DNA from 3 places in the Paenibacillus sp. CCS19 genome. Region 3 is predicted to be linked to each of the others. Evidence: riboswitches for the same ligand, from Rfam matches in the RefSeq annotation. Region 3 holds a riboswitch; each other region holds the start of a gene.
What was found. A riboswitch is a leader RNA that binds a small molecule or an ion and turns the genes downstream of it on or off. The one in region 3 is predicted to bind cobalamin.

Region 1: another riboswitch for cobalamin. It lies ahead of SBI19_RS11630 (ABC transporter substrate-binding protein); the one in region 3 lies ahead of SBI19_RS02005 (S-layer homology domain-containing protein).
Region 2: another riboswitch for cobalamin. It lies ahead of SBI19_RS27650 (ABC transporter substrate-binding protein); the one in region 3 lies ahead of SBI19_RS02005 (S-layer homology domain-containing protein).

What each region holds. Positions count from the first base shown of each region.
Region 1 is NZ_BTCK01000013.1:85,450-95,463, reverse strand. It holds gene SBI19_RS11640 (cob(I)yrinic acid a,c-diamide adenosyltransferase) at 1-369, opposite strand, end outside; gene SBI19_RS11635 (cobyric acid synthase) at 381-1,973, opposite strand; gene SBI19_RS11630 (ABC transporter substrate-binding protein) at 2,047-3,036, opposite strand; cobalamin riboswitch at 3,224-3,440, opposite strand; gene SBI19_RS11625 (M48 family metallopeptidase) at 3,604-4,257, opposite strand; gene SBI19_RS11620 (DUF4003 family protein) at 4,346-5,332, opposite strand; gene SBI19_RS11615 (stalk domain-containing protein) at 5,457-6,128, shown strand; gene opp4C (oligopeptide ABC transporter permease) at 6,199-7,119, opposite strand; gene SBI19_RS11605 (ABC transporter permease) at 7,116-8,090, opposite strand; gene SBI19_RS11600 (ABC transporter ATP-binding protein) at 8,112-8,984, opposite strand; gene SBI19_RS11595 (ABC transporter ATP-binding protein) at 8,977-9,981, opposite strand.
Region 2 is NZ_BTCK01000067.1:11,488-21,501, reverse strand. It holds gene SBI19_RS27675 (efflux RND transporter permease subunit) at 1-1,859, shown strand, start outside; gene SBI19_RS27670 (DUF3889 domain-containing protein) at 2,042-2,383, shown strand; gene SBI19_RS27665 (YbjQ family protein) at 2,421-2,735, shown strand; gene SBI19_RS27660 (rhodanese-like domain-containing protein) at 2,809-3,123, shown strand; gene SBI19_RS27655 (heavy metal translocating P-type ATPase) at 3,322-5,634, shown strand; cobalamin riboswitch at 5,706-5,932, shown strand; gene SBI19_RS27650 (ABC transporter substrate-binding protein) at 6,110-7,123, shown strand; gene SBI19_RS27645 (FecCD family ABC transporter permease) at 7,127-8,164, shown strand; gene SBI19_RS27640 (ABC transporter ATP-binding protein) at 8,168-9,004, shown strand; gene cobT (nicotinate-nucleotide--dimethylbenzimidazole phosphoribosyltransferase) at 9,041-10,014, shown strand, end outside.
Region 3 is NZ_BTCK01000001.1:414,894-424,907, forward strand. It holds gene SBI19_RS01985 (IMP cyclohydrolase) at 1-610, shown strand, start outside; gene SBI19_RS01990 (NUDIX domain-containing protein) at 690-995, shown strand; gene SBI19_RS01995 (P-loop nucleotide/nucleoside kinase family protein) at 1,040-1,576, shown strand; gene SBI19_RS02000 (antibiotic biosynthesis monooxygenase family protein) at 1,726-2,058, shown strand; cobalamin riboswitch at 2,144-2,338, shown strand; gene SBI19_RS02005 (S-layer homology domain-containing protein) at 2,528-7,582, shown strand; gene SBI19_RS02010 (DUF4430 domain-containing protein) at 7,683-8,720, shown strand; gene SBI19_RS02015 (energy-coupling factor transporter transmembrane component T) at 8,717-9,610, shown strand; gene SBI19_RS02020 (ABC transporter ATP-binding protein) at 9,583-10,014, shown strand, end outside.

The DNA of each region.
Region 1 (10,014 bases), on a different contig from region 3:
AATCGGGAAACGGTCGATCGCGAGCGCATTGTTGATCTCATCCAGTACGACAAGCCCATGCTCTCCAGAAAGAATCCGTTCCTTCGCATAAGCCCACGCCTTCGCCAGCGCCTCGCGATGCTCCTCCGGCGTCTTTAGCCAGGTAAAGCCGACGCCCATCTGATGAATCGGAATATCCAGCTTGTCGAGCATGATCGCCTCGCCATACGAACGTTCCGGCGATTTAATGAACTGAATGATCAATGGCTTTAATCCTCGTCCTGCGGCACGAATTGCCACGCCGATCGCTGCCGTCGTTTTTCCTTTGCCATCGCCAGTATAGACAAGCACCAACCCTCGTTCCTTGCTAGGCTTGCTTGCTTCCGTCATCTCGTTCATTGCTATTTCCCTCCGTTCATGATCTTGTAAATCGCCGCCATATCGACATGCTTGCGAACATGGTCGGCCAGTCGATCGAAGCTCATCTCCCGCAGACGGCCGAACGGGGTTTCTTCTTCGGACAACGGCAGTCCCTTGCTATGACGCGCTTCGTTCAGCCAATTATGGCGAAACTGATCATTGTGAAAAATATGATGGATATACGTACCCCATAGGAGGCAGTCATATGATATGGCTCCATCCAGATGATACGAAGTTGACTCTTCATTCAAGCGGCTTGACCGGATGCGGAAAGGCTGCATGACTGGATCCGTGAAGGTCGTCCGACCCATATGAATTTCATACCCTTCCACCGTTATCGCTTCGTTCAGACCTGCCCCGAACGTTCCTGTCACCCGCTCCGTCGTCTTCTCCTTCGCGAATACCGTCTCCATTGGGAAGATGGCCAGTCCCGCCAGCTCCGGAACGTTCGATTCAACGCCGTCGGGGTCGAGCAGCCGTTGGCCCATCATCTGGTAGCCCCCGCAGATGCCTACCGCTCTGCCGCCCTCTCGGATGTGTTTAAGCAGCAGTGCTTCAAGGCCTGATTCTCTTAGGAACAGTAAATCCTCCACTGTGTTTTTGCTTCCGGGTATAATGACGATGTCCGGCTCTCCCCACTCGCGTGCATGACGCACATAACGAAGGACGACGCCGGGCTCATGCTGCAGCGGGTCAAAATCGGTGAAATTCGAGATGCGAGGCAGCCGTATCACGACAATATCCAGCTCATCGCTCGAGGTCGCACGCGCACGGTAGCCTCGGGCGTCCAGCGATGCCCCATCCTCGTCTTCCAGCTGCAGCCCGCCGAGATAGGGTACGACGCCAAGCACCGGCTTGCCGATTCGCTGCTCCAGCCAATCTACGCCGGGCGTCAACAGCGAGACATCCCCGCGGAATTTGTTAATAATAATGCCTTTCACGCGGTCCCGTTCTTCCGGCTCCAATATTTCCATCGTGCCGACGATCGCTGCGAATACGCCCCCACGATCAATGTCGGCAACCAGCAGCACCGGAGCGTCTGCCCAACTTGCCAGCCGCATATTGACAATGTCTCGATCCTTCAGGTTCACTTCCGCCGGACTGCCGGCTCCTTCGATCACGACAATGTCATGATCATCACGGAGACGGGCAAGCGCCTCCCTCACGATGGCCCCTGCCTTGGGAAGGTAGTGCTCCCGATAATCCCGTGCGGCCATATCCATCAGCGGTTTGCCATGCACGACAACCTGCGATACCATGTCCTTCGTTGGCTTCAGCAGGATCGGGTTCATATCGGTCGTCGCCGCAATGCCGCAAGCATCCGCCTGCATTCCCTGCGCTCTGCCGATCTCTCGGCCATCAGGCGTCACATAAGAGTTGAGCGACATGTTCTGCGACTTGAAAGGGGCCACCTTCCTGCCGTCTTGCTTGAAGATACGACACAGCGCTGTCGCAAGCAGACTCTTGCCGACATCGGACGCCGTACCCTGCAGCATGATCGTTGCGGCGGGATGCCGCGAGTCTGTCCCTTCGGTCTCGTACGACACTTTAGTATTGAAGCAGTCCGACATCATGAATTCCCTCCTAAAGTGAAAGAAAGAGGAGCACAATCTCGGCTCCTCCTCTGCATCTACCATTGATCGCTTGTTATTTGACCGCTCCAGGATAAAGCGCGTTCGAGATTGCAAGCAGACCTTGCGTAATCCGCGGGCCTGGACGGGACAGCAAATTGCCGTCAACGCCGATTACCTGCTTGTCTTTCACCGCTTTAATCTGGTCCCAACCCGTGCGGCTGTAGATCAACTGATCGATCGTTTTGCCGCTGTCGTTGTCCATTCCGTCCAGCGTATACATAATAACGTCCGGGTTGTCGGCGACGATTCGCTCCTCATTGATCTGATACCAGCCTGCCACATCCGACGCGATATTGATGCCGCCTGCCAGCGTGATGAGTTCATCCATGAACTCGCCGCTGCCGACCGTCCAGCCCGGCGAGAACTCGATGTACATTTTCTTCTTATCCTTAACGGTCGCCGCCGCATCCTTCACCTTCTGGATGTCCGCATTCATCTGTCCGACCAGCGCTTCCGCTTCCGGCTGTTTATCCGTGATTTGACCCAATAACAGAATCTCGCTCAGCACATCGTCCACCGATTTCGGATTCGACGCGAACACCTTCAGACCAAGCGAGTTCAGATGCTCGAGCGCCTCTTCGCTGATCGAGATGCCGGACACGACAAGGTCAGATCCCGCAGCGACGATCGCTTCTGCATTAGGCTCGACTACGCCGCCGACTTTTGTTTTGCTCTTCGCCTCCTCCGGATAGTCATCGTAGTCCGATACGCCTACGATCCGGTCGTTCAAGCCGAGCGCGAACAACATTTCCGTCTCTGCCGGCGAAGTCGATACAATTTTCTCAGGCGCTTTCTCGAACGTGATTTCTTTGCCCGATGCGTCCTTCACCGTAAGCGGATAGACCGTGCTCTTGGCTTGCTCTGTCTGTTCTTGTGAAGTTTCTGACGTCGCGTTCGAAACCGCATCCGCGTTCCCTTTGGTTTCCGTGCTCTTGTCCGCTCCGCATGCCGCCAACATCACAGCTAGCATAGCTGACATCAAAACTAGTAAAATACGTTGCATTCTTCTCTTCCCCTTACCGATTGTAATGGCGAGAATGCGCACAGTCCGATCCATTTTCATGAAAGGCCATACAACGAAAAAAACCTTGTCTCCATAAGGAAACAAGGCGATACAAATCAGGAAAATAAACAAGCAAACAGACAAAAGCGTCTGCCCTGATCGACCGATCCTTTCCGCGAAGGAGCTTCATTGGCGTACCGATTAGGCAGGTCTCCTGGCTTACGGGTTCATGACTTCCTCGCCTTCCCATTCGATAACGAACAGTGGCACTTCGAGGTCGTCCCCGTATTACAGTGGCGGGACCGCACCGGATTTGCACCGGTTTCCCTTTTAACCCTGCGCAGTCCCCTTGAGCGCTAACAGCTCTTGAAGACCGACAAGGCACCTAATGGCATAAAAATATGATGGTTTTACGCAAAATCTCCCACTCATTATAACCGAGACTTGCGCAACTGGGAAGGCGGTTCGGCCGATTGACAAGCAATTGTAACATGCCGGTCCAAATTCATATTCTCTTCTCCTATCGAACTAAAGCGACGACATCATCTTCTATTAAATACCATACAGCTAGAGCGTCATCGCCTGCCCATATCGAGCTAGGAAAGCTTCCTTCTCCTTATAATCGGGCATAATGCTCCCAATGAGCCGCCAGAAGGAGCGGTCGTGATTCATATGCTTGAGATGGCATAGCTCATGCACGATGACATAGTCGATCACATCGACCGGAGCCATGGCTAGACGATAGTTGAACGTTAGCTGTTTACTCGAGCTGCAGCTGCCCCATTTGGTCGCCGACTCGACGATTTCGATCGATTTGGGCATCAGCTTCAACTGTCGCTGGTATCCCGTAATTCGTTCCAGAACAACCTTCTTGCAGCTGGCAAAATAAAACTTCCTTAGCCGCAGTCGAAGCTCCTCCTCGCTTGCTGCCGCTGTATCAATCAGTTCATCGAGCGTGTAATAGCGGCCGAGGTGAAGGAATTTGCCATGATCCTCATACTCTCGGATATGCGACACATCGCGCGCCCGCTCGATTGCATCAAGCTGCGCCGCGATCTGCTTCCCATATTGCTGCACGGCGCGCACGATCAGCTCTTCGCTGGTGCCGTTCGGCGCCTTCACGGTAACCAATCCCGTCGGGTCGACATGGATGGATAACTTGTTCCGCTGTCCATAGGACACGTGGAATTGTATGATTCGTTCATCTTGTTGAATATGCATAGGCCCTATTATAGCGCAAAAGCTGCGACGACGGGTAGCGGCTGTGCGTGCAGTAGAAATCCGTCTACCGATGCAGCCTCCGTGCCAATCAATCTGACGAGGACGAAGACGATGCAGCTACTACAGATGCCGTTGCCGCCGCCGTCATTGCCGCCTCCTGAGCGATCAGAATGTTCGTCAAGCTCGTGCTGAGCGTCGTAAACGAGACACGGCTGGACAGCTCTTGCACATGCTGATACGCGACCAAAGCAGTGCAGTAGAGCAGAAGCTCGGGTTCTGTGACGGACCATCTGCCGAACCCCTTCTGCGTCCGCAGCCATTCGAACGTTTGCACCAGATTCTCGACAAGCTCGCCATCCTCACTAGGAAGCAGCGCCAGTACACCTATGGACGACAACGTATCTGATCGATCCATCTTGATTCCCCTGGAACGAAAAGCATCTTTCAGCCTCAGCACCCGCGCTGCCGGCTCCTCATCTCCCGCTCCTAGCACCAGCACCTGGGTTAAGGCTTGCAAGGCATTGCCTCGGCGCAGCTCAGATTTCAATTCGGTGTAGAACTGCTCCATTCGAGCGGTTCCCGCTTCGACCTCAATATCCGACAGCGCCAGCATGGCGGCATAGATATAGTCATCCTGCCCCGTCAGGTAAGGATGATTCGATTTCATCGCGGTGTAGAAAGCCTTGGCTCTTGCGACCACATCCGCGAATTGATCCTTCGTGGAATGGGCAGCAATCTGGTACGCAGCGACCGGGAGGTAAGGCGATGACCGGAACTTCACATTTTTCAACAGATCAAAGACATCCAGTGCATGAAGCAGACGCGTATCGGGCTCATCGGAGAGCGCTAGCTGAGCAGCAAAACTAACGTTGCCTCTGAACGAAGAAAACATGCCTGTGTTCTTCTTGATTCGATCCATATTGTCCTTAATGGCGGCTATATCGACTTGTTTATCCTCGACGGCATACAACAGTGCGGCCAACCGGTTCACCATGCCATGATGCCAGGCGAATCCCTTCTTCATCGCGCCAGCGTTCTCCACGAACAACGAGAGCCGTTCTCTATTCTCCTTCATGCTCTATTCTCCTCTATAAGCGAATAAGTCCTTGGAATCATTTTACAATTGCAATATTCTATGTACAATATTAACTGGAATTTTCCAATTTGAAACCATGCATTAGTCGGGAGGAAGTGACGGTATGAAGAAACAATGGATTGCAGCCGGAGCCGCGGCTATTCTGCTAGCGAGCACCAGCGCTGGCGTATATGCAGGTACGAAGCTTCAACAGATCAAAGCGTATTTGGACCCTTCGATGAAATTCAAGGTGGATGGGAAGCCGTTTCAACCTCAGAACGACAAAGGCGCCGCTCTAGCCCCAATTTCCTACAACAACAGCACCTATCTTCCTGTACGGGCCATTTCCAAGGCATTAGGCGTTGCCATTGAATATGACGGCAAGACCAATACGATTCTGCTCGGCGAGAAGGTCGATGGCATTCCGATCGCCGACAGCTTCGGCAGCGATCATCGCACGAAGGATCCTGAGCTGACGAGTTACAACGGCAAAGATTACAAGGATGTTTTCTTCAACAATCTAAGCGGCAATCGATCCAGCAGCTTCATGCTCTATCCGAAGGGCAAATACCAGAAGCTGTACCTGCAAGTAGCGGCGATCGGCAAAGACATCGAGCGATTCTTCGTACAGGACTCAGACACTTCCATCGACCTCGAGATCGATACGGTTGCCGTCAGCGAAGGGTTGAAAACGTTCGAGATTAACATTAGCGGCGTAGAGGAATTGTATATTTACGCGGATGTAAAAGACGGCGGCAGCATGTTCGTTCCGCTGACGACTTCTTACTACAAGTAAACTTAGGTGCAAGCTAAAAGCCCTGTCCATTGGACAGGGCTTCTATAGTTGGCTGTTACTCGACGTGGCGCTATTTATTATTCTTAGGGTCAAGCGTATCCCGAAGCGCGTCTCCAATGAAGTTGATGGACAATACCGTAATAATGATGAGCACGCCCGGCGGAATCCATAACCAGGATTGGCTGAGCAATACGGTAAGCGATTGAGCGCTTGCCAGCATATTGCCCCAGCTTGGCGTAGGCGGCTGAACGCCAAGTCCGAGGAAGCTCAGTGCCGCTTCGTCGAGAATGGCTAACGCTACGCCGGAAGTCGCGTAGATCAGAATCGGCGCTACCGTATTCGGAAGAATATGCTGGAACAGAATACGCGGCATACGGAAGCCAAGCACGACGCTTGCCTTTACATAGTCCATCTGCTTAATCGATAACACGTTGCCTCTAACGAGACGAGCGACGCCCGGCCAGCCGAGCACACCTAAGATCAGAATAATATTCAGCAGACCCGGCCCCACAATGCTGGATACGACCAGAATAAGCATGATATAAGGGAACGACATGAAGATGTCCGTAATCCGCATAATAATGCCGTCAATCCAGCCGCCAATATATCCGGAAATCAGTCCGAGAACCGTCCCGATGGCAGCGGAGATCGCCACTGCACCGATGCCGACGGCTAACGAAACTCTTGCCGCATAAATGAGACGGCTGAGCATATCCCGTCCGACCAAATCTGTCCCGAGCGGATGCTTCCAGGAAGGCCCTTCCCCGAAGGAATCGGTTACGGTCGTTGGCGCATAGGCCGTTATGAATGGGGCAAGCACTGCGCACAATGCAATGATGCATAACGCGAAGAACCCCGCTACCGCCAGCTTATGGCGCTTGAAGCGAATCAGGAACATGCCCTTGGAGCTGCCGTCACGTTCAGTCCATACTAGATCGCTGCCAACTGCGGGCTCCGATCGCCGAATGAAATACCGCTTGAATAGATTCATGATTTGGCCGCTCCTTGATAGCTGTATTTGATTCTAGGATCGACCAAGGCATATAGAACGTCCGTCAACAAATTGGCGAGAATGACGACGAAAGCCGCTACAAGATTAAGTCCCATAATCGTGGAGTAATCACGGCTCATAATCGAAGACAGCGTCAACTGCCCGATGCCCGGCCAGGAGAAAATCTGTTCAATGACGACCGCGCCTCCGAACAGTATCGGAATCTCCATGCCCAGCACCGTTACAATCGGAATCAATGCATTGCGCATTGCATGGCGGTTAACGACAAGGAATTCTCTTAATCCCTTGGCACGCGCGGTTCGCAGATACTCCTGCCCCATAATCTCCAGCATGCTCGATCGTACGTAACGAACGTTTCGTCCCGCAACGCTAGCTGTCAGCACGATAACAGGCAGGATCATATGCCGCAATACATCCGCCACTCCTCCGCTGCCGCCCAACTCGGTCATGCCGCTGGAAGGAAGCCAATGCAGCTGAAGCGAGAATACATAGATGAGACCCAGACCCAAGAAGAAGCTGGGAACCGATATGCCCAAGAACGATCCCGTCATTGCCGTATAGTCGAGCTTGGAATATTGTCTCGTCGCGCTTAGAACGCCAAGCGGAATCGCAATCGCTACACCAAGGACAAGCGCCGTTCCCATCAGCAGTACGGTTGGCCCCATATGGCTCCATATCATCTTCGTTACGGACTCATACGTAATCATGGAATAGCCTAGGTCCCCGTGAAGTACGAGGTTCTTCAGCCAGTGATAATATTGGACGTATACGGGCGAGTTGAGCCCCAGCTCAACCTTCTTCGCTTCGATCGCCGCAGCAGGAAGCTTCGGACTGACGAGCATGTCGATAGGACTGCCCGGCGCCATTCTCATAATGATAAAGTTGATGATCGTTACCCCGAACAGAACCGGAATGGCAATCAGGATCCGTCGTATTACGTAATTAAGCAAAACAAACACCCCGGATCTTCATCAATAATTATTCGCATCGTCCTGAAGTACAGCTCGCGCGTTGTGCCGAAGCCGCGGATTGGCGATCGGGAAGGCACCCAGCAGCTTCTTCGTATAGGGATGTTGCGGGTTACGGAACAGCTCTTCCGCCGTCCCGATCTCCACGATCTTCCCCATATACATGACCGCAATTCGATCGCTCATGTATTTGACTGCGCCCAGACCGTGGGCAATAAACAAATACGTAAGGTTCAACTCTTGCTGCAGATCCTTCAGCAGATTCATGACCTGCGCTTGAATGGATACATCCAGCGCAGACACCGGCTCATCGCACACGATCAGCTTCGGCCGCAGCGACAAAGCCCGGGCAATACCGACCCGCTGCCGCTGGCCGCCTGAGAATTCATGCGGATACCGGTGTTTGCTCGTCCGTGGAAGCCCTACGATCTCAAGCAGCCGGTCGACTTCCGACGACACTTCGCTCTTCGGCACAATACGGTGCACGAGCAATGGTTCAGCGAGAAGATCTTCGATCGACTTGCGGGGGTTCAATGATGAATACGGATCTTGGAACACAATTTGCAGCTTCGATCGAAAACTTGTCATCTCCCGATTAGACAAAGAGGAGATCTCCGTTCCTTCGAACAAAATCCGCCCCTCCGTCGGCTTCTCAAGCCCAACGATGGAGCGGCCGATCGTCGACTTGCCGCAGCCGGATTCTCCGACCAACCCGAGGGTTTCGCCTGGCATAATCGTTAGGTCGACGCCATCTACCGCTTTAATGCTGCTAACCGCGCGGTTGAGCAACCCCTTGCGGATCGGATAGTGCTTCTTCAGTCCTTCAACAACAAGCAGTGGGACTGAGGGGTTGCTGGCAGCCTCGTAATTATTCATGAGCTTCCTCCCGATTGTCGCTGCTTGCTACCGCTTCTGCTTCCCAGCAGCGAGTCCAATGTCCCTGCTGCGTCGCTTCAAGCGTCGGCGGATGGCTGAGACAGTGTTCAGTTGCATATGAGCAGCGATTATGGAACCGACACCCCTCCAATGACTGGTACATCGTCGGAACGGACCCAGGAATGGATACTAACCTTGCATCTTTATCCGCATCCAGATGGAGAACGGACCTTAGCAAACCTTGTGTGTAGGGATGACCGGGACGATCGAACAACGTAAAGACGTCCGTCTCCTCGACCACTTGCCCCGCATACATAACGAGTACGCGATCGGCGATTTCGGCAACGACGCCTAGATCATGCGTAATGAGGATAATCGACGTGTCCGCTTCCGCGCACAGCTCCTTCATCAGCCGGATGATCTGCGCCTGGACCGTAACATCCAGTGCCGTCGTCGGTTCGTCCGCGATAAGCACCTTCGGCTTGCATGCGAGCGCCATTGCAATCATGACACGTTGTCTCATACCGCCTGACAAGGCGAACGGATAGTCCTTCATTATTCGCTCAGGACGCGGCAGGCCAACCTTCCTAAGCATCTCGACCGCGCTTGCGCTAGCTTGCTTCTTATCTTGATCGGTATGAAGCCGGATCGCTTCGATCATCTGGTATCCAATCGTAAAGACCGGATTGAGCGAAGTCATCGGCTCTTGAAAAATCATAGAGATCCGATTGCCTCGGATCCCCTGCATCTGCTTCTCATTCAGTTCCAACAGGCTCGCGCCGTCCAGAACGATGTCTCCATGATCGATGCGGCTGTTCTTGCCTAACAGCCGCATGATGGATAGTGCCGTAACGCTTTTGCCGCAGCCGGATTCGCCTACGATAGCCAATACTTCCCCAGCCTTCAGCGAGAAGCTCACATCGTCGACGCTAACGACTTGCCCTCGGTCCGTCTCGAATACCGTCCGTAATTGACTGACATCTAGAACGTTCTCTATTGTGACTACCCCCTTACTGACGGATTCGCCGGC
Region 2 (10,014 bases), on a different contig from region 3:
TTATCGACGACTCGATCGTCGTAATCGAGAACGTCTACCGCCGTCTGTCTCTTGCCACGGAGAAACTGACGGGTAAAGAATTGATTCTCGAATCGACGCGCGAAATGTTCGTTCCAATTCTCTCGTCGACGATCGTAACGATTGCCGTATTCCTGCCAATGGGCTTGGTATCGGGCGCTATCGGCGAGATCTTCATGCCATTCGCATTGACGATCGTATTCGCACTGCTTGCATCCCTGTTCGTTGCAATTACAGTTGTACCAATGCTTGCGCATCTCATGTTCCGCAAAGGGCTTAAGAATGTGAAGCATCATGAAGATAAGCAAGGCCGCTTGGCTGGCGTTTATCGTCGCACGCTTCGTTGGACGCTGGACCATAAAGTCGTAACGTCACTGCTTGCGGTTGTGCTGCTCGTCGGCAGCTTGTTGCTGACGCCGCTGATCGGCTTCAGTTTCCTGCCATCCGAAGGCGAGAAGACGATGATGATTACGTACAACCCAGCACCGGGTGAAACGCTTGAGCAAGTGAAAGATATGGCGTCAAAAGCAGAGAAAGAGCTGCTTGGCCGTGAAAATGTTGAAATGATGCAGTACACGATCGGCGGCAGCAACCCAATGAACCCTGGCGCCTCCAAGCAAGGCTTGGTGTACCTGAACTACAATGAGGATACACCGAAATTCGAAGATGAAAAAACGGCTGTACTAGATATGCTTGCTGGCCTTGGCGGCAAAGGCGAATGGAAGCAGCAGGACTTCACTGGCGGCGGTATCGGTGGCAGCGGCATGTCGCTCACTGTATATGGTCCGGATATGGAGACGCTGCAGACGGTTGTCGGTCAAATCGCTGACAACTGGAAGAAGAATGACAAACTCACGAATGTCGACACAAGCCTTGCGAAGACGTATAAGCAGTACAAGCTCGTCGCTGATCAAGCGAAGCTTAGCCAGTATGGCTTGACGGCTGGTCAAGTGGCGATGGCCTTGTCGCCAATGCGTACGCAAGAACAGCTGACGACCATCACGAAGGATGGCGAGAAGCTGAACGTCACGGTGCACGTAGAAGAGAAGACGTACAACAGCATCTCGGATCTCGAGAATGAGAAGTTGATGTCGCCTCTTGGATTCGCAGTCGCTTTGAAAGATGTTGTGAAAGTAGAGGAAGGCCAGTCGCCGAATACGATTACGCGTAAAGACGACAAAGTGTATGCGGAAGTATCCGCAGATGCGAAGACGGCTGACATCTCCAAGGTTTCGTCTTCTGTCCAGAAAGAAATTGACGCAATGGATCTCCCAGCTGGCGTAACGACCGAAATGGGCGGCGCCACGCAGGATATGAACGAAGCGTTCACGCAGTTGATCCTGGCAATGCTGGCTGCAATCGCGATCGTATATCTTGTGCTTGTCATTACATTCGGTGGCGCTCGTACACCGTTCGCGATTCTGTTCTCGCTTCCGTTCACCGTTATCGGTGCACTGATCGGCCTGCTCATCGCAGGCGAGACAATCAGCGTTACCGCTTTGATCGGTATGCTCATGCTGATCGGTATCGTAGTAACGAACGCGATCGTATTGGTTGACCGTGTTATTCACAAGGAAGCAGAAGGCTTGTCTGTACGTGACGCACTGCTTGAAGCAGCAGGCACTCGTCTGCGTCCAATCCTTATGACGGCAATTGCAACGATCGGCGCATTGCTCCCGCTGGCGCTCGGCTTCGAGTCCGGCGGCCTCATCTCCAAAGGTCTCGGCATTACGGTAATCGGCGGTTTGACGAGCTCGACGCTTCTTACGCTCATCTTCGTACCGATGGTATACGAATTGCTGAACCGCAAACGGAAGTTCAAAGCAAGATCAGCTGAATAAGCTTCGACTAGCGTTGACTCCTGTTAACAAATGAACGAAGAGGTTGTCCCGAAGTCAGTGAGACTGGCTGATGGGATGACCTCTTTTTTTGCGATAAATTGAATTTCTCCGGCATTACTACAGACACTATTGTGCAATAGATGGAGAGCAGTTCCAGTGATCATGAATTAGGAGGAATTTCCATGTCGATAACGAAATGGACTAAGTGGTTCATAGCAGGCGTCTTGCTGACGGCATCGGCGGTTATGCCTGCGACGAGAAGCAGCGCCGCGGTGAGTGCGCGCCTTCAACCTGAGTATGCCAAGTGGGGACAACAAGCGGTCGACTACGCGATCAATGAATATAAAGCGGAAGTGATCGATTATGCGTACGAAGGTCGGTTCCCTGCCGCTAATGGCGCCGTGGACTATCGCTTCCGTCTATGGGTTCGTAAAGCAAGCCGGGAATATGCGGTACGAATAGCGGTAAGCGTCAATCCATCAACGGGCGAACGGGTCGGGCTTAAGCTGACGGAATTGCAATGAACCCAATATGAAAGGTAAGCAGAAAGGATGATCAATCATGTTAATGACGACCACGAATGCGTTCGAAGGGCATGCAATCGAGGCGTACATCGGAATCGTTACAGGCGAAGCTATCATGGGCGCTACCATTGTACGTGATTTCTTGGCCTCCATTACCGATGTGATCGGCGGCCGTTCCGGCGCATACGAGAACAAGCTGAAAGAAGCAAGAGACGTCGCATTCGAAGAAATGCGGGCGCAGGCCGTACGTTTCGGCGCGAACGGCATCGTCGGCGTTGACATTGATTATGAGGTTATCCGAGACGGCATGCTCATGGTTGCGGTTAGCGGCACGGCAGTGAAATACCGCTAAGGTGGACATTCCTACCGCCATCTAGTTACAATGGAATGAACGACCATATCAGCAGCTGAAGGAGATAGGAATTATGTATGATGAAATAAGCACCGACGAGTTGCGCGAAAGACTCGAGCAAGGCGAGAAGCTGTATCTGATCGATGTTCGCGAACCAGATGAATGGGAAGACGGTCATGTGGCGGAAGCGATCAGCATTCCTCTCTCGCAGCTGCAAGCACGGGTTGGGGAGCTGGCAGCCGGCGGCGAAGAGCCATTCATTCTGATGTGCAGAAGCGGCAATCGCAGCAGCAGAGCATGCGATTATTTGACGGCGCTCGGCTACGAAGTCGTCAATGTTGCAGGCGGCATGCTCAACTGGAACGGTAAAGTGGTAACAGGCGCGTAAGCGTAATAGGAAGCGCACATGTATCCATTAGAAGCTCGCATTCCCCTCGTCCGAATAGACGAGGTGGAGGCGGGCTTTTGCTTTGCGTATAGGGAGTAGTGAGTTGATAGATGCTTAAACGGCCGAGGGATAAGATGAGACATGCTTCTTAAGGAGTGGACATACAATGGTGTGAGACGAAGAAGGAGTGATGCGTCTATGTCTTTGCCAATGATGACCCCTCCGCTTGTACCAACAGACGCTGAATCTCATCCAAACGATGCCGCGTCATTCGATCCGATATCGGTCGATCTTCGAATCGGCGGCATGCATTGTACGGCATGTGCCACGCGGATTGAGAAAGCCGTAGGGCGCCTTCCCGGCGTGAAGCAGGCAGCGGTCAGCTATGCGTCCCGTTCGGCATGGATCGTCTACGAGCCATCGCGATTAAGCGTTAACGATATCGGCAGCGTCATTACGAGGTTAGGTTTTCAATCGTCATCGGAACAGCGGCCTGCTTTCGATCGGCAGGAACGAACGATGCTTTTGCTCAGACTGATTCTCTCCGTATTGATGACCATTCCGCTGCTGTTGCCGATGGCTCATCATATGGAGGCATTATCGTTCATACCCGTCCCTGAACTGTTGATGAACCGCTGGGTGCAGCTTGGGCTTGCTACAATCATCCAGCTGGTTCCTGCTGCTCCGTTCTATTACGGCGCCTACTATGCACTGAGGCAGAAGGCCGCCAATATGGATGTGCTCGTGGCTACAGGAACGACTGCCGCATATTTGTACAGTCATTACATGGTATTTCGCGGCGGCGGACTGCCGGTAGGTGCGGACAGCGCGCTTTATTTCGAGACATCGGCAGTCGTCATAACGGCTGTGCTGTTGGGCAAATGGATAGAAGCCGCTGCGGCAGGCCGCACCGCTTCAGAGCTAGGCAGTCTAGGTGAGCTTCAGCCTGCGATGGCGACAATTCTGCGAGATGGACAGCGGGAAGAGCTTGCATCGGCGCAGTTGAAAGCCGGGGATGAAGTGATCGTTGAACCGGGCCAGCCGTTCCCCGCAGATGGCGTGCTTCAATCTCATTCTGCGGAAGCAGACGAATCGCTGCTGACCGGAGAAAGCAGGCTTGTCGCCAAGCAGCGCGGGGATCGCGTGTATGCCGGTACAATCAATGCGCGAGGTGAAGCGCACGTATATGTGAAGGCAGCCGGTTCCACGACCGCGTTGTCGAGGCTTCATGCAATGATGCGAGAAGCGCTCGCATCGAAGACGTCCGTTCAGCGCAAGGCGGATGCGATTTCCGGTGTTTTCGTACCCGTCATGATTGGTCTGTCTATCGCAACATTCGTCATCAGCATTCTCTGGTGGACCAAAGGGGATGGAGAAGCGGCATTCATTCGAGCGCTGGCTGTTCTGTTAGCCGCTTGCCCTTGCGCGCTTGGCCTCGCCACGCCGTTATCGCTTGCGGCGGCTTCGATCGCCTCGGCGAAGCGGGGCATTGTGTTGAAGCAGGCGGATGCTTTGGAAACAGCCGCGCAGCTGCAGGCGGTTGTGCTGGATAAGACAGGGACGCTCACGGAGGGCCGTGCGCAAGTGACAGCCGTTCACGCCGATACGATGCATCCGGCATCGCTGCTGAGGCTGGCTGCGGCTGCGGAGGAACATGCCTCTCATCCCTATGCTGCCGCGGTTCGAGCGGCTGCTGCACATGCATCGTCTACGAATGCATCGTCTGCGCAATACGTAGCGCAACCATCATCAACCAGTGATAGAGCGAGCCGTACGGAAGGTGGATCGTCGGTTGAATTGGATGGATATACAGTTGCGGTCGGCGGATACGATTATGCGATCAAATATGGCTGGCGCTTGACGGATTCAATTCGGCGTTTCGCAGTCGAGCATGAGCGCAAAGGCGAGACGATCTGGTATGTCGCCGTCGATAACCGCTGCGAAGGGGCTATTGCGCTTGCGGATCCGCTTCGTGCGGATGCGCGGGAAGCGATCGCGATGCTGCGACAGGCAGGCATTCGTCACATTGTGCTTGCCTCAGGCGACCGCGAAGCAGCTGCAGCAGCCGTTGCAACGCGATTGCGAATCCGAGAAGCGCATGCTTCGCTTCGCCCCGAGCAGAAGGTTGCGCTCATTCATTCGCTGCAGAAACGATACGGAGCGGTCGCAATGGTAGGCGACGGATGGAATGACGCCCCCGCGCTGGCCGCTGCAGACGTCGGCTTCGCGATCGGAGGGGGCGCTGATGCAGCGATGGGAGCGGGTCAGCTTGCCTTGCTGCATGGCAGGCTGACCGGCGTTGCCGATACGGTCCGCATTAGCCGTTTGACGATGCGCAATGTGAAGCAAAATCTAGTGCTTGCTTTTGTCTATAACGCAGCCGTTATACCAAGTGCGGCGCTTGGCCAGTTGAAGCCTTGGATGGCTGGGACGGCGATGGCGCTCAGCTCGTTATCGGTTGTCGGCAATGCGATCATCCTTCGATTCCAGCTGCGACGGAAGAAGCGATAAGTCATTTATAGGAGTAGGAAAGGATAGACAAATCGCATGTCCGATGATATAGTTACTTTCGTTCATTCAATTGGATATGCAATCGAGCAGGTGCTCAGCGGAGGAGCGAACATTGCGCTAACCGCACAGCACAATAGGGAAGCCGGTGTAATTCCGGCACGGACCCGCCACTGTAAGAAGCGTTTGGCATGCAGCAGCAGCCAAGCAACCGCACTGACAAGTGTCACTGAGGATCACCTTGGGAAGACGTCAGATTCGGGCTTCAAGTCAGGATACCTGCCTGTCTCGGTCATGCATCTACCTACGTGGGGTTAGGGAAGGTGTTGGATATTCGCTTATTGGCGTAATGCAGCAGCTGGCGATGTGCATCTACTAGATGCTCGCGACAGGTGCAGGGCTGCGTTGACTGAAGCATTTCCGACCCTTGTGTCGGGAATGCTTTTTTATTTTTCTATGATCGAAAGGAAGAGATGACATGAACAAGCAACAAGCACAGCTGCGACAATGGAGGAAGCTAGGTCTTCTTGCAATCGTAATGGTACTTGTGCTGCTCGCCGCATGCGGCAGCAAAGACAGCAAGACGAATGATACTTCGAGCGCTTCGCAGCAGGAACAGTCCGCGGAGCAGAGTAATGACCAGACGACGGAGCCTGCAGCCGAGGAGCCAGGCGCAACGGTATATCCGCTGACGTTGAAGGACGATTCCGGCACGGAAATTACGCTTGAGAAGGCACCGACTCGCATCGTAACGATTTCCCCAAGCGAGACGGAGATTGCATTTTCAATCGGAGCCGGTGACAGCGTGGTCGGAGTCGACGAATACAGCAACTACCCAGAGCAAGCAAGCGCAATCGAGAAGGTTGGCGATATGACGACCAACATCGAGAAGGTAGCCGCTTTGAATCCGGATCTGATTCTTGCATCCGTAACGGCCAATGCTCAGGCGATCGAGCAGCTGCGCGCATTGAAGCTCAATGTATATGCAACAGAGCCGAAGACCTACGATGCCGTCATCGAGAAAATCAAGAACATCGGCGTACTGACGGACAAGCAGCAAGGTGCTGCTGAAGTTACAGACCATATGAGCCAAGTGAAAGCCGATATCGAATCGAAGCTGGCCGGCGCCGAGAAACCAAGCGTATTCATCGAATTCTCGACAGGCTGGACGGTCGGCAAAGGCGAGTTTATGGATGAGCTGGTGACGCTGGCAGGCGGTCAGAACGTTGCGCAGGATAACGGCTGGTTTGAATTCGATGCCGAGCAAATCGTCAAGAGCAACCCGCAAGTCATCGTTTATCCTGCATTAGCGGAGCAGCCGAACGCTATTCTGGAAGGCATCAAAGCCCGTCCAGGCTGGAACGTCATTGACGCAGTGAAGAACAACCGACTCGTCGAGGTGCCGGAGGATCCGCTGTCCCGTGTCGGCCCACGTCTTGCAGATGGACTGCAGGCGCTCGCGAAGGCGATTCACCCGGAACGATTTCAATAACGAATGAGACTGCGATCAGTCTTATATGGAGGAGCAGCCATGCTCCTTCTTGTCGTTTCTATCGGTCTGGCAGTTTCGATCGGTTCAGCGGGCTTATCGCTGTCAGACGTATGGGGCATTCTCATCTACAAAATAACCGGTATCCACCTGCTTGGCGATTGGTCCGACAGTGACGTCGCGATCGTGATGCAGATCCGGCTGTCGCGCGTCATCCTCGCGGTGCTCGTCGGCGCTTGTCTGGCGACAGCCGGCGCAGGCTTCCAAGGGGTGCTGCGCAATCCGCTTGCTGACCCTTATACGCTGGGCGTCGCGTCCGGCTCCTCCGTCGGCGCGGCTTTTCTTATTTTTTTCGGGTTACAATCGCTCATTGGTTTATGGACGATTCCGCTAGTTGCTTTCGTAACCGGCGCTTTGACGTTGTTCGTTGTGTTTGCGCTTGCTCGTTCGAAGGGAGCCATGGCGCTCGAAACGCTTATTCTTGCAGGGGTCATTATACAATCATTCCTCGGCGCGTTCGTGTCGTTCATGGTGTCGATGTCAGAAGGCGTTGTGAATCAGATATTATACTGGCTCATGGGAAGCTTGGCGCTGAGAAGCTGGGAGCATGTATACATGCTGCTGCCATTCTTAATCATTGGCGTGCCGCTCATTGCGCTCTACGCGCATCGGTTGAACCTATTCGCATTCGGCGAGAGGCATGCGGCCCACCTTGGCGTCAACGTTGAGCGGACGAAGCTCATCGTGTTGATCGGTTCAACATTGCTTACCGCTGCTGCGGTATCGGTATCCGGCGTTATTGGTTTCGTTGGTCTAGTAGTGCCGCATCTGCTTCGGCTGCTTGTCGGTCCAGATTATCGTCGACTTATTCCGTTGTCCGCGATTGGCGGCGGCATCTTCGTCCTCTGGGCAGATACGGTTGCACGCATTGCATTATCGCCGCGGGAAATTCAACTCGGCATCGTAACGGCACTAGTCGGTGCTCCGTTCTTCGCATTGCTGCTGTATCGTCACAAGCTGGGAAGCGGTAAAGGAGGCGTATAACGGATGATTGAAGCGAAGCGGGTCAGCTTGGCAATTGAACATTCGACGGTTGTGAATCAGATGACGTTCTCCTTCTCGGAACCGGGGATGTATGGCATTATCGGGCCCAATGGCGCGGGCAAAACATCGCTGCTTAGGCTCATGTCCGGTGCCGAACAGCCTACCTCCGGCAGCATTCTGCTGGAAGGGAAGCCGATCGGCGCATACCCGCGCAAGATGCTGGCAAGAACGATGGCAGTCCTGCAGCAAGGCGGTCTGCCTCCAGTTGGCTTCTCTGTGCGTGATACCGTTGCTATGGGACGCTTCGCGTACCAAGGCTGGTTCGGCGACGAGCCGGACGATCCGACTCCGCTGATCGATTCAGCGCTTGAGCGGATGGGGCTTGCCGAGCTCCAGCATCGTTCACTCGATCGATTGAGCGGCGGCGAACGACAGCGTGCAGCTCTTGCCCAAATCATGGTGCAGAATCCACAGATCATGTTGCTCGATGAACCAACCACTTACCTCGATATCGGCTATCAGCTGCAGCTGCTCGAGACGGTGCTGGAATGGCAGCGCGAGCGGGGCATGATCGTAGTGGCGGTGCTTCATGACTTGAATCTGGCGTCCTTATATTGCGATCGGTTGATCGTTATGAAAGAGGGCGCCTTATATGCTTCCGGCAATCCGAGAGATGTCATCACGAAGGAGCTGGTCCGCGATGTGTACAACGCGGAAGCGGAAGTGATTTACTCAGAAGAAGGCGGTCCTCCGCAAATTGTGCTGCATCGAGAAGGATATTGGGCGAAGAAACATTCTTCATCGGATCAAGTTCCATTCATGCAGCCGATCGGACGATGAGCATTAAAATTAGAGCGAACGGGAGAGTGCAATAACATGACGGGAAATCTAGACAAGGAACTGCAATTGCACAGCAGGCTGACAGAAGTAATCGGGAACATCGAACCGCTGGACGAGTCTGCTATGCTGCGCGCAGAGCACCATTTGCTTAACTTGACCAAACCGCCGGGCAGTCTTGGCAAACTCGAGGATATTGCAACTCAGATTTCGGGTATTACAGGCGAGCTGTATCCGGACTTGTCACGCAAGGCCATTATCGTCATGGCTGGTGACCATGGCGTATGCGAAGAAGGCGTAAGCGCCTTCCCGGCCGAAGTAACCCCGCAGATGGTGTTGAACTTCCTGTCAGGCGGCGCAGCGGTTAACGTTCTGGCTAGACAAGCTGGCGCAGACGTGCGCTGCGTCGATATCGGCGTCAATGCCGATCTGAGCCATCCGCAATTGATCAGCCGCAAGCTTATGCACGGTACGAACAATATGGCCCAAGGTCCTGCGATGACGCGAGAGACCGCGCTTGAGGCTGTTCTTGTTGGAATAGAGGTCGTCGATCAGCTGTGGCAGGACGGTTATCGGATGTTCGCAACGGGCGATATGGGCATCGGCAATACAACAGCGAGCTCTGCGGTATTGTCCGTGTTGACGGGCGGGTCTCCGGAGGAAGCTGCAGGACGCGGAACGGGCATTAACGATGAGCGGCTTAAACACAAAATGGCGGTCATTCGTCGTGCAATCGAGACGAATCAGCCGGATGCTTCCGATCCAATCGATGTGCTAAGCAAAGTGGGCGGCCTCGAAATCGCGGGTCTTGCAGGCGTTATTATTGGCGCTGCAGCGCGCAGATGTCCGGTCGTTATCGATGGATTCATTTCCTCGGCGGCAGCGCTTATTGCTGCATCGCTGTGCAAGGATTCCGTACCCTATATGATCGGCTCCCACTTGTCGAACGAGCGGGCGCATGGTCAGCTCCTTCAACATATCGGACTTTCGCCGGTTATTCATCTGTCCATGAG
Region 3 (10,014 bases):
GTACTGGATTATGGGACGGAGTGCGAACAGCCGCAACCGCGTATTCGAGCGAGAAGGAAATCATGTGAAGAACTCGGCGTTCGATCCAACGCTGATGGAGGATCCGTCGCTCATCATCTATTATCCAGTACGAGATTGGAACGGTATGCATATCGTCACCAATGGCGATCAGACGGATACCGTCTATGACGGCATCAAACAAGGAAATACGTTCATACAGCTGCTGATGACACGCGAGTTCGAACCTGATGCGCCGCACTATACGCCGCGTATCTCTGCAATGCTCGACACTGCGAACCAATCGTATACGCTCTCGATTCTGAAGACGCATGATAATGATCCGGCAGTATGTTTGCGGCAATTCTATCATTACAGCTCGTTCAAATCAGGGATGGGACATTGCATCCATACGTACCGTGCGGAAGAGAACGGGGTTCTGAAACCGTTCGTAGGCGAGCCTTTCGAGGTGCCGCTATGGGATTCCATCGAAGACACTGCCAATTACTACTGGGAACGGCTGCATGCCGATAACAAAATCTCGCTGCTCGTAAAGTTTATCGATGTGCGAACAGAGGAAGTTCATCTCGAAATTCGAAATAAGAATGTGTAGATTCTGACTAGCAGAGCTGCTGCGATATCCGTGTTTAAAAGTAGCGCGAGAACGACTCTTGCAACTGGAGGGAAATACGATGTCTATTGTGACGGACGCCAAAGGCAATGTACTGCTGGATTTGATTAAGATATCCGAATCAGAGCTATCTACTAGGGAGCTTGATGCACCGTTCACGCATGCGTTAATCGTTGTTAGATGCCAGGGTAAATCGCTGATGATGTTTAACAAATGGCGCAGCAGCTGGGAGCTGCCCGGCGGCGTAATCGAGTCCGGTGAATCAGCAAGGGATTGCGTGTGCAGGGAGCTGTACGAGGAGACGAATCAGACGGTAAGCGATATCATATTCATCAGATATCGGTGCAGTTGCAATCATAGACCATAAACTGATAGAGCTGGCTATTTCGGATGAATAAGGAGCGAGCAACCATGACTGAACCACTTGATCTAGCGAAACTTATCGATCGGGAGCGCGATGGCGATCATTCCGTTGTTATTCTAATGTGCGGCATTGCTGGTTCAGGGAAGACTACACTGTCGCAGCAGTTAGCTGAACAACAGGGCTATAGTCGACTATCGATCGATGAGGAAGTGTGGCGGACTTATGGTCGGTACGGGGTTGATTATCCGATTGAACAGTATCGAGCGAAGCTAGATGCCGCACATCAACGGCTGTTTGCTCGACTTATCGCACTTATTCAAGCGAAGAAACATGTGATCGTCGACTCCAGCTTCTGGAATCGTCGTGAACGTGATCGATATAAGCAATTAATAGAAGAAGCCGGCGGACGCTGGCGGCTGCTTTACTTGCGTGTTCCTCCAGACGAATTGCGTCGACGGCTTAAGGTGCGCAGCGAGCGATTCGATGCGAACGCTGCTTTTCCCATTACGGAAGAGCTTCTAACCACCTTCATTAACGGCTTCGAGGAACCGAGTGGTGAAGGGGAAATTATCATTGATAATTAGTACGGATTTCTTCTTTATTTGAAGCGATAGGTTAAACCACTTATTGGATGCTTGTCTATCATAGGATGATAGCGTATGGTAGATTTGTTAGGTTGTACGAAGCGTACTGTGCAACCATTCTATACCTATCCATAGGAGGTACGAATACGATGAGCGGAATTGCAAAGACGCCGCAACCCCCGTATTATGCGGTGATTTTCACATCCGAACGGACAGACGGGGACCTAGGTTATGGTGCGATGGCCGATAAGATGGTTGAACTTGCTTCGAGCCAACCTGGATTTCTTGGTGTTGAGAGCAGCAACCGCGACGAAGAGAGACTCGGAATTACAGTATCATACTGGGAGTCCTTGGAGGCGATCCGTAACTGGAAGGAGCATTCGCTGCATCGTGTCGCACAGGAACGAGGAAAGTCGACTTGGTATTCGAAATACGCGCTTCGCGTGTGCAAGATAGAGCGAGACAGCTATTTTGAAATGTAATCGCATGTCGTTTCGGGACCATGTTTGTGAACTTTTTCATAGACAGTCCATGCAATAGTCTGTATGATGAACAGGATAAATAATTGAATACAAAGTCCGTAAAGGTGCAGCCTTGCTTGCAAGTCTGCTTAAAAGGGAAGTTCGGTTACAATCCGACGCGGTCCCGCCACTGTAATTGATGAGCACCTCTATATGAAGCCACTGGTTGTTTAGACGCTGGGAAGGCATAGAGATGCGATGAATCATGAGCCAGGAGACCTGCCTTTATGTGAATTTTCTTTATTCTTCGGGGGGTGAGAATAAGAAAGACGTAACGGATACAAATGATGTATCTGATAGGTTCGAAGTGTGCAGCTGGCTTCAGCATGCACATTCGACCTTTATTAAGCCGCCCTCGAGGGCGGCTTTTTTGCGTTTTTGAACATCGGTAATTGTACGGATTCTAATTAGTTACGAGGAGCGTTATAGGATGAAATTATCAAGTAAATTAAGGCGAACATCTGCGAGAGCGGCATTGAAGCTTCTGCTCGTCATTGCGGTGTTCATTACGAGCTTCACGCAAGCTTTTCAAGTTTATGCGGAAGTGGATTCCGTTCCAGCTTCGCGTACAGCAGCCGAGTCTATGCAAGATACATCGAGCAATACCGAACTGGCGGATGTGTCTTCTCCAACGACTGATCCACTTCTTACAGAAGTTCAGACGGCTATCGAAGGCGCTGCACAAAGCATGCTCAGCCTTGCGAAGATCGGAGACTGGCAGGCTGTCGGTCTTTCGAAGGCAGGGAAGAAGCTTCCTAGCAATTATGCAGCAGGTCTATATAAGACGCTTGTTGCGAATAAAGGTACCTTCACGCTGGTGACGGACTACGAGAGAACGGTAATCGGTCTTACGGCGGCGCATCAAGATGCGACGAAGTTCGCCGGATACAATCTGATTGAGAAGATCTATAACAATGCGAGAATGACCAATCAGGGACTGAATGGTCCTCTATATGGGCTTATCGCACTAGACAGTGGCAGATACGCGGTTCCAGCCGATGCGGTCTGGACTCGCGAGAAGCTCGTCGCTGCCATTATTGCATTGCAGAAGGCAGATGGAGGCTTTGCGCTCGGCGGCGGTGCCAGCGATCCAGATATCACGGCCATGACGCTGACTGCTCTATCACCTTATGCGGGCCAAGCAGATGCACAGGCCGCGATCGGCAAAGCTGTAGAGTGGCTGTCGCTCAAACAGCAGGCAAATGGCGGTTACCTCTCATGGGGAGCGGATGCTAGCGAAAGTGTGGCTCAGGCGATCATTGGACTTACTTCGCAAGGTATCGATCCAACAACTGACCGTTTTACGAAAAATGGCGTCAACCTCGTCCAGAAGCTGCTCAGCTTCCGCTTAGCGAACGGAACATTCTCGCACACGCCTGGGGCTGCTTCGAACGGCATGGCGACAGAGCAAGCGCTGCAGGCGCTTCTTGCCTACAATGCGTTCAAGTCAGGTGGCAATCGCCTGTATGATTTCGGAACGCCGCAAACATATGGCTGGCCGGCGCAGTGGATTCTTGGATCAAGCTGGTCCGACACCGAATGGCAGGCGGTAGCCATTGCCCGCGCAGGGTTGAGGGTGCCGGACAGCTATCTATCAACGCTTCCTTCGCTGGCTTTCATCAAAGAGTCCCCTGAGTATGCTTATGTGACGGATTACGAGCGGCTTGTAATCGCATTGTCTGCGCTGCGTCAAGATGCTGCTGACTACGACGGCATGAATCTTGTAGAACGAATCTACAACAGCGACATCATGGAGAACCAAGGAACGAATGGTTTAGTGTTTGCACTGATTGCTCTTGATAGCGGTGAGTACACAACGCCTAGCGATGCGAAGTGGGATCGTACGAAGCTGTTGAAAGCGATCTTGGATCGTCAGAAGGCGGATGGCGGCTTCGCCTTAAACACAGGCGCCAGCGATCCAGATGTGACGGCGATGACACTGACCGCACTCGCGTCTTACATGAGCCAAGCCGATGTGAAGACCGCAGGCGATCGAGCAGTTGAATGGCTGTCCTTGAATCAACAGGCGAACGGCGGATATTTGTCATGGGGGACCGATTCGAGCGAAAGCGTATCGCAAGCGATTATCGCCCTGACGTCCAACGGTATTGACCCGACGAGCGCTAAATTTACGAAGAATGGCATTACGCTGCTGGATAAGCTGTTCAGCTTTTACCAATCGGATGGCGGATTCTCTCATGTCATTGACCCGCAAGCGGCTTCTGACGCCATGGCAACCGAGCAGGCTCAGCAAGCTCTTACCGCATACGAGAAGTTCGTGCGCGGAGAGGGACGCTTGTACCAGATGGGCAAGCCGCTATTGACGGTATCCATCCAAGTAGAAGGGCCGCAAGGTCCGATCGCAGAAGGCAGTGCAAGCGGCACGAATGCACTGGCGGCACTCCAGAACCTTCTGTCAGAGAAACAAGTGCCAATTGCGGTAACGGACTCATCGTTCGGCAAATACGTATCCGCCATTAACAATATCGTAGCAGGTACATACGGCGGCTATGATGGCTGGATGTTCAACATCTATCGCGCTGGTAAATGGATTTTCCCATCCGTTGGCATGGATGCGTTTGAACTGAAGAAGAATGACCGAGTTGTCGTTTATTACACCGGTTCCGACACCCAGATGGTCGATTCCATTCAAGTAACGCCAGCTGAACCCAAAGCTGGGGAATCCTTCACTGTTGCGGTGACTCAGGTCACCTCCGTATGGAACAATGATGCTCAAAGCAGCGAGATCGTCAAATCCGCTGCAGCAGATGTGCAAGTTAAGATTGGCGGCACGACTGTCACAACAAATAACGAGGGCATAGCGACGTTCAGCGGCGGCTTTGCGCAAGCTGGCACGTACACCGTCGAAGTAACTGGTTATGTGACTGATCAAGCACCGAATCTTGTTCGTTCGACGAAACCGCTTGTCATTGCGCCAGCTTCTACGACGAACCCAGGCAACGGTGGATCGATCACAAGTTATGTGACGCTGTCCGTCAACGGCGATAGTCAGAAGGGAACGATTCTTGCATCGAAGCAGGTCGCGCTTCAAGCCGGCGATACAGCTTTCACGGTTCTGGCGCGAGAGCTGCCGGGCAAGATTCGTTATGAGGGCTCGGGCGCTGCGATCTATGTGCAAGGCATTGACGGCCTAAGCGAGTTCGATCGCGGCCCGGACAGCGGCTGGATGTACGCGGTTAACGGCATTTTCCCAAATCATAGTGCGGGTATCCACACTCTCCATGCAAATGATGTCGTTGCATGGCGCTACACGAAGGATCTCGGCTGCGACCTAGGTGCTTGTTATACGCCAGGCACAGGTACGGGCACGGGCGCAGGTGCTGGCACAGGATCAACGACTCAACCAGGCGCTGTTATTGACGTGCCGAAGGATCTTCAGAAGGATTACGAGCTGAAGCCGACCAAGGAACAAGCTTCGCAGCCGATTACGCTGAACATCCCGGATGTCCAGCATAAGATCGTATTGAATACGGAAGAGTCGACAGACGGGCTTCCTCAACTGACGGCGAACAAAGGCAATTTGACCCTTTCCGTTGAGCAGGGAACGAAGATTTTATCGGGGCAGTCGAGCCTAGAACTGTTTACCGGCATCGACCCAACACGTGCAGATCTGCTTAAGCTTATCAATGGCCAACAGGCACAAGGCACAACGGTTAACAGCATTATGCATGCGTTCCTCATGGGCGCGGCAGATTCCTCGTATACGTTCGATCGCACACTGACGCTTACGATCAAGGGAGCGAAGGGACAACTAGCTGGTTTTATTCAAAATCAATCGTTCACCCAAATCAAGCTGTTCGCTTCGGATGAAGAAGGCAAGAAAGCAACAGCAGGCAAAGAGCTCATCACTTACGCCTACTTAGTCGGCGACGATCTGATCATTAAGACGAACCACTTCACTTCGTTCGTTACGTACACGACACAAGCAGCATCGACGGAAGTAGAGCTTAGCGCATTGTTCTCCGATGCGAAACAAGTATCGGCTTGGGCTGTGCAATCGATCGAGGATGCTGTGCAGAAAGGCTTCGTACAAGGCAGCGGCGGCAAATTGAGCCCTAAAGGATCGGTGACGCGCGCGGAGTTTACGAAGCTGATGGCGGCGGTGCTTAAGCTGGAGGTAGAGCAGTCAGCAACGACTTCCTTCAAGGATATCCAGCCGACAGCATGGTACAGCCCTTATGTAGAAGCAGCGTACAAGGCAGGTTTCATTACGGGTTATAACGGCGAGTTCAAACCGAATGATACGCTTACGCGTGAACAAATGGCCGTCATGATCGTTCGAGCGTTTGGTGTTGAAGAAGGAGAAACTTCATCAACAACATTAAATATTAACGATATTAACCAAGTATCATCATGGGCACAATCCGCTGTGAAGACTAGTCTCGCGCTGCAATGGATGAACGGCGTAGGCAGCAAGTTTGATCCAGCTGGAACCGTAACACGCGAGATGGCGTTTGTCGTTGCGATGCGTTCGTATGACTACAAGTCCGACGGTACGGAGCAAGAACTGCCTGCTGTTGAAGTTCACAAGCAAGCGGTCGAGAAGCAAATCGCACGAACCGCACAATACTTGCTCAAGTCTGTGACGAACCCTACCGTATCAACTCTTGGCGGCGAATGGACGGTACTGGGATTGGCACGTTCGGGCGAGAAAGTGCCAGCTTCTTGGTATAACACGTATTACGCAAACCTAGAGAAGACGCTGAAGGAAAAGGAGGGCAACCTCCACAGTGTCAAATACACCGAGTATGACCGCGTCATTCTGGCGCTGTCTGCTCTCGGCCGCAGTGTGGACGATGTTGCAGGCTACAATCTGCTCGAGAAGCTGGCTGACTTCGATACGTTGATCAAACAAGGAATCAATGGTCCGATCTTCGCCCTTATCGCATTAGACAGCAACCAGTATGAGATCCCTATCGTGAAGAGTGTATCCACACAGACGACAAGAGAAGGCCTCATCCGGTTCATTCTAAACCGTCAGATTGCAGGTGGGGGATGGGCTCTCGGAGAGAACGCCACGGCTGCGGACGCAGACGTAACGGGAATGGCGATTCAAGCGCTTGCACCCTATTACACGGATAACGCAGACGTTAAGGCCGCAGTTAATAAGGCGCTCGCATGGTTGTCTGCACAGCAGCAGTCGGATGGCGGTTTCGCAAGCAACGATGCGAACAACGTAGAGAGCGCAGCGCAGGTTATCGTCGCGTTGACGAGCTTGGGGATCAACCCGCATACCGATACCCGTTTCGTGAAAAATGGTCATTCTGTCGTTGATGCACTCATGAGCTTCGCAGCCGCAGAAGGCGGTTTCTATCACATTAAGGCTGGCGGCAATGATAACGGCGGCGCCCAGCCAGGCATGGCTGATCCGATGGCTGCGGATCAAGCGATGTACGCGCTGGTCGCGTACGATCGACTGCTCGGCGGCAAGACAAGTCTGTATGACATGACGGATGTAAAGTAAGTTGCATGTATCTCAGCGCATGGATAGAATGCAGTGAACACGAGAGAGGCAAGGGCATACTGAATGCCCTTGCCTCGTTATTTGGGGGTGTACATCACGTATGAAGCTGTCCGCGAAGAAATGGCTTACTTTAGTCGTTATCGTAATGGTACTAGCCGTTGCTTACTTCTATGGCGGGAACGGTTCGTTCACCAGCAATAAGTCTACGACTGGAACGACCGCGGATCTAACGATCAAAGATACGATAGGATCGGTATCGCTTGAAGCCGCCTCGTCTGATGAAACGCCGGATTCATCGCAAGCGGACAATCCGAATTCAACATCCACAGATGACGTTTCGCAAGATGAACCAGCTGCAACAACAGATCAGAATCCAGACACTAGCGTCGAGCGAGACATAACGAAGACGGATACCTCGCAAGTACCAACAAATATAACGACAGAGCAAGCTGCTGGTACGAAGACTCCATCAACAAGTAAGCCAGAAGGAACGAGTACGCAAGACACCGGTGCCGCTGAGAAGGGTCCGGATAAGAGTAAGCCGAGTGCGACAAGCAAGACAACGACTGGAGACAAGGGCAAGGACAATCCAACAGCCGGAAGCCCAAGTCAAGATGATAAAGATACAGACAAGGACAAATACCAAACCGAACCGGTGCCTGCCGGCAAGCCGAAACCGGTCGAGCCGCAGAATACGGACGTCGATAAGAAGAAGTCCTACACGGTTACCTTATCGGTCATGTGCAAGACGATTCTTGATCACTTAGATCTATTCAACAAGGATAAGCTGGAGGTGCTGCCGGACGACGGCGTCATTTTCCCAGCCACGAAGGTCACATTCTATGAGGGAGAGAGCGTCTTCGATGTGCTGCTCCGAGAGATGAAGAAGGCCAAGATTCATATGGAATTCGAAATGACGCCTCTCTATAACAGCAATTATATTGAGGGCATTAACAATATTTATGAGTTCGACTGCGGTGAGCTTAGCGGCTGGATGTATCGCGTCAATGGATGGTTTCCGAACTATGGCGCCAGCCGTTATCAGTTGAAAGATGGCGATGTCATCGAGTGGCTGTACACCTGTGATCTCGGCCGTGATATTGGTGGCGGGCAGACAGCGACGGAGGGAGAAGAGTGAGAAGAGATTCCTTCGCGACGTATCACCCGATTGTCAACTTCTGCTATTTCGCAGCTGTATTGGCGTTCAGCATGTTCTTCATGCATCCGATATTTCAAGGCATTGCGCTGGTCAGCGCAATCACTTATTCCATCGTATTGAATGGACGAAGTGCGGTTCGATTCAACCTGCTCTATATGATGCCGATGTTGATCCTTCTAGCAGTTGCTAACCCGCTCTTTAATCACGCCGGCGTGACCATCTTGTTCTATATGAGAGACGGAAATCCAGTAACGCGCGAATCCATTCTATACGGCATCGCATCTGCCTGCATGTTGATCACTGTGATGATCTGGTTTTCTTGCTATAACAAGGTGATGACTTCTGACAAGTTTATTTATTTGTTCGGCCGGATCCTACCTTCGTTATCGCTTATTTTCTCGATGGTGCTTCGTTTCGTGCCGCGGTTCAAGCATCAGATTCGCGTCATCTCAGTCGCTCAACGCAGCATCGGCAGAGATGTGACGCAGGGCAGCATCGCCCAACGTGCTCGTCATGGCATTCGCATCTTGTCCATTATGACGTCATGGGCGATGGAGAATGCGATCGAGACGGCAGATTCAATGCGAGCGAGAGGATATGGTCTTCCAGGCCGAACAAGTTACTCGCTCTATCGGATGGATCGGCGTGATCGGATGATGTTGATGATTATGTCACTGCTCGTTGTAATCGTGCTTATCGGTGCCGGAACAGGCGAGAATAACATTCGTTATTTTCCGTCGATTCATATGAAGGAGCAATCCTGGTGCAGTGGCATCGTGTATGCAGCGTATGCGCTGCTGTGCAAGCTGCCTGCAATACTATCGCTCGTGGAGGAACTCAGATGGAAATCTATCGTATCAAGGACTTAAGCTTCGCTTTTCCCGAGCAGGAGAAGAAGGCGCTCAATCAATTGAATCTATCGATTGCAAGCGGGGAATTCGTAACGCGGGCCAGCCGATCCGGCTGCGGCAAGAGCACGCTGCTGCGTCATCTCAAGTCGGTGCTTACGCCGCATGGTGAGCGAAGCGGCGAAATTCTGTATAAGGACCAGCCGATCCGTGATATGGACCATCGTACGCAAGCATCCGATATAGGATTCGTCCTCCAAAATCCAGACAATCAGATCGTTACCGATAAAGTGTGGCACGAGCTCGCATTCGGGCTTGAGAGCTTGGGGCTCGATCAGCAGACGATGCGTCTGCGGGTAGCGGAGATGGCCAGCTTCTTCGGGATTCAGACCTGGTTCCATCGCGATGTATCGGAGCTGTCCGGC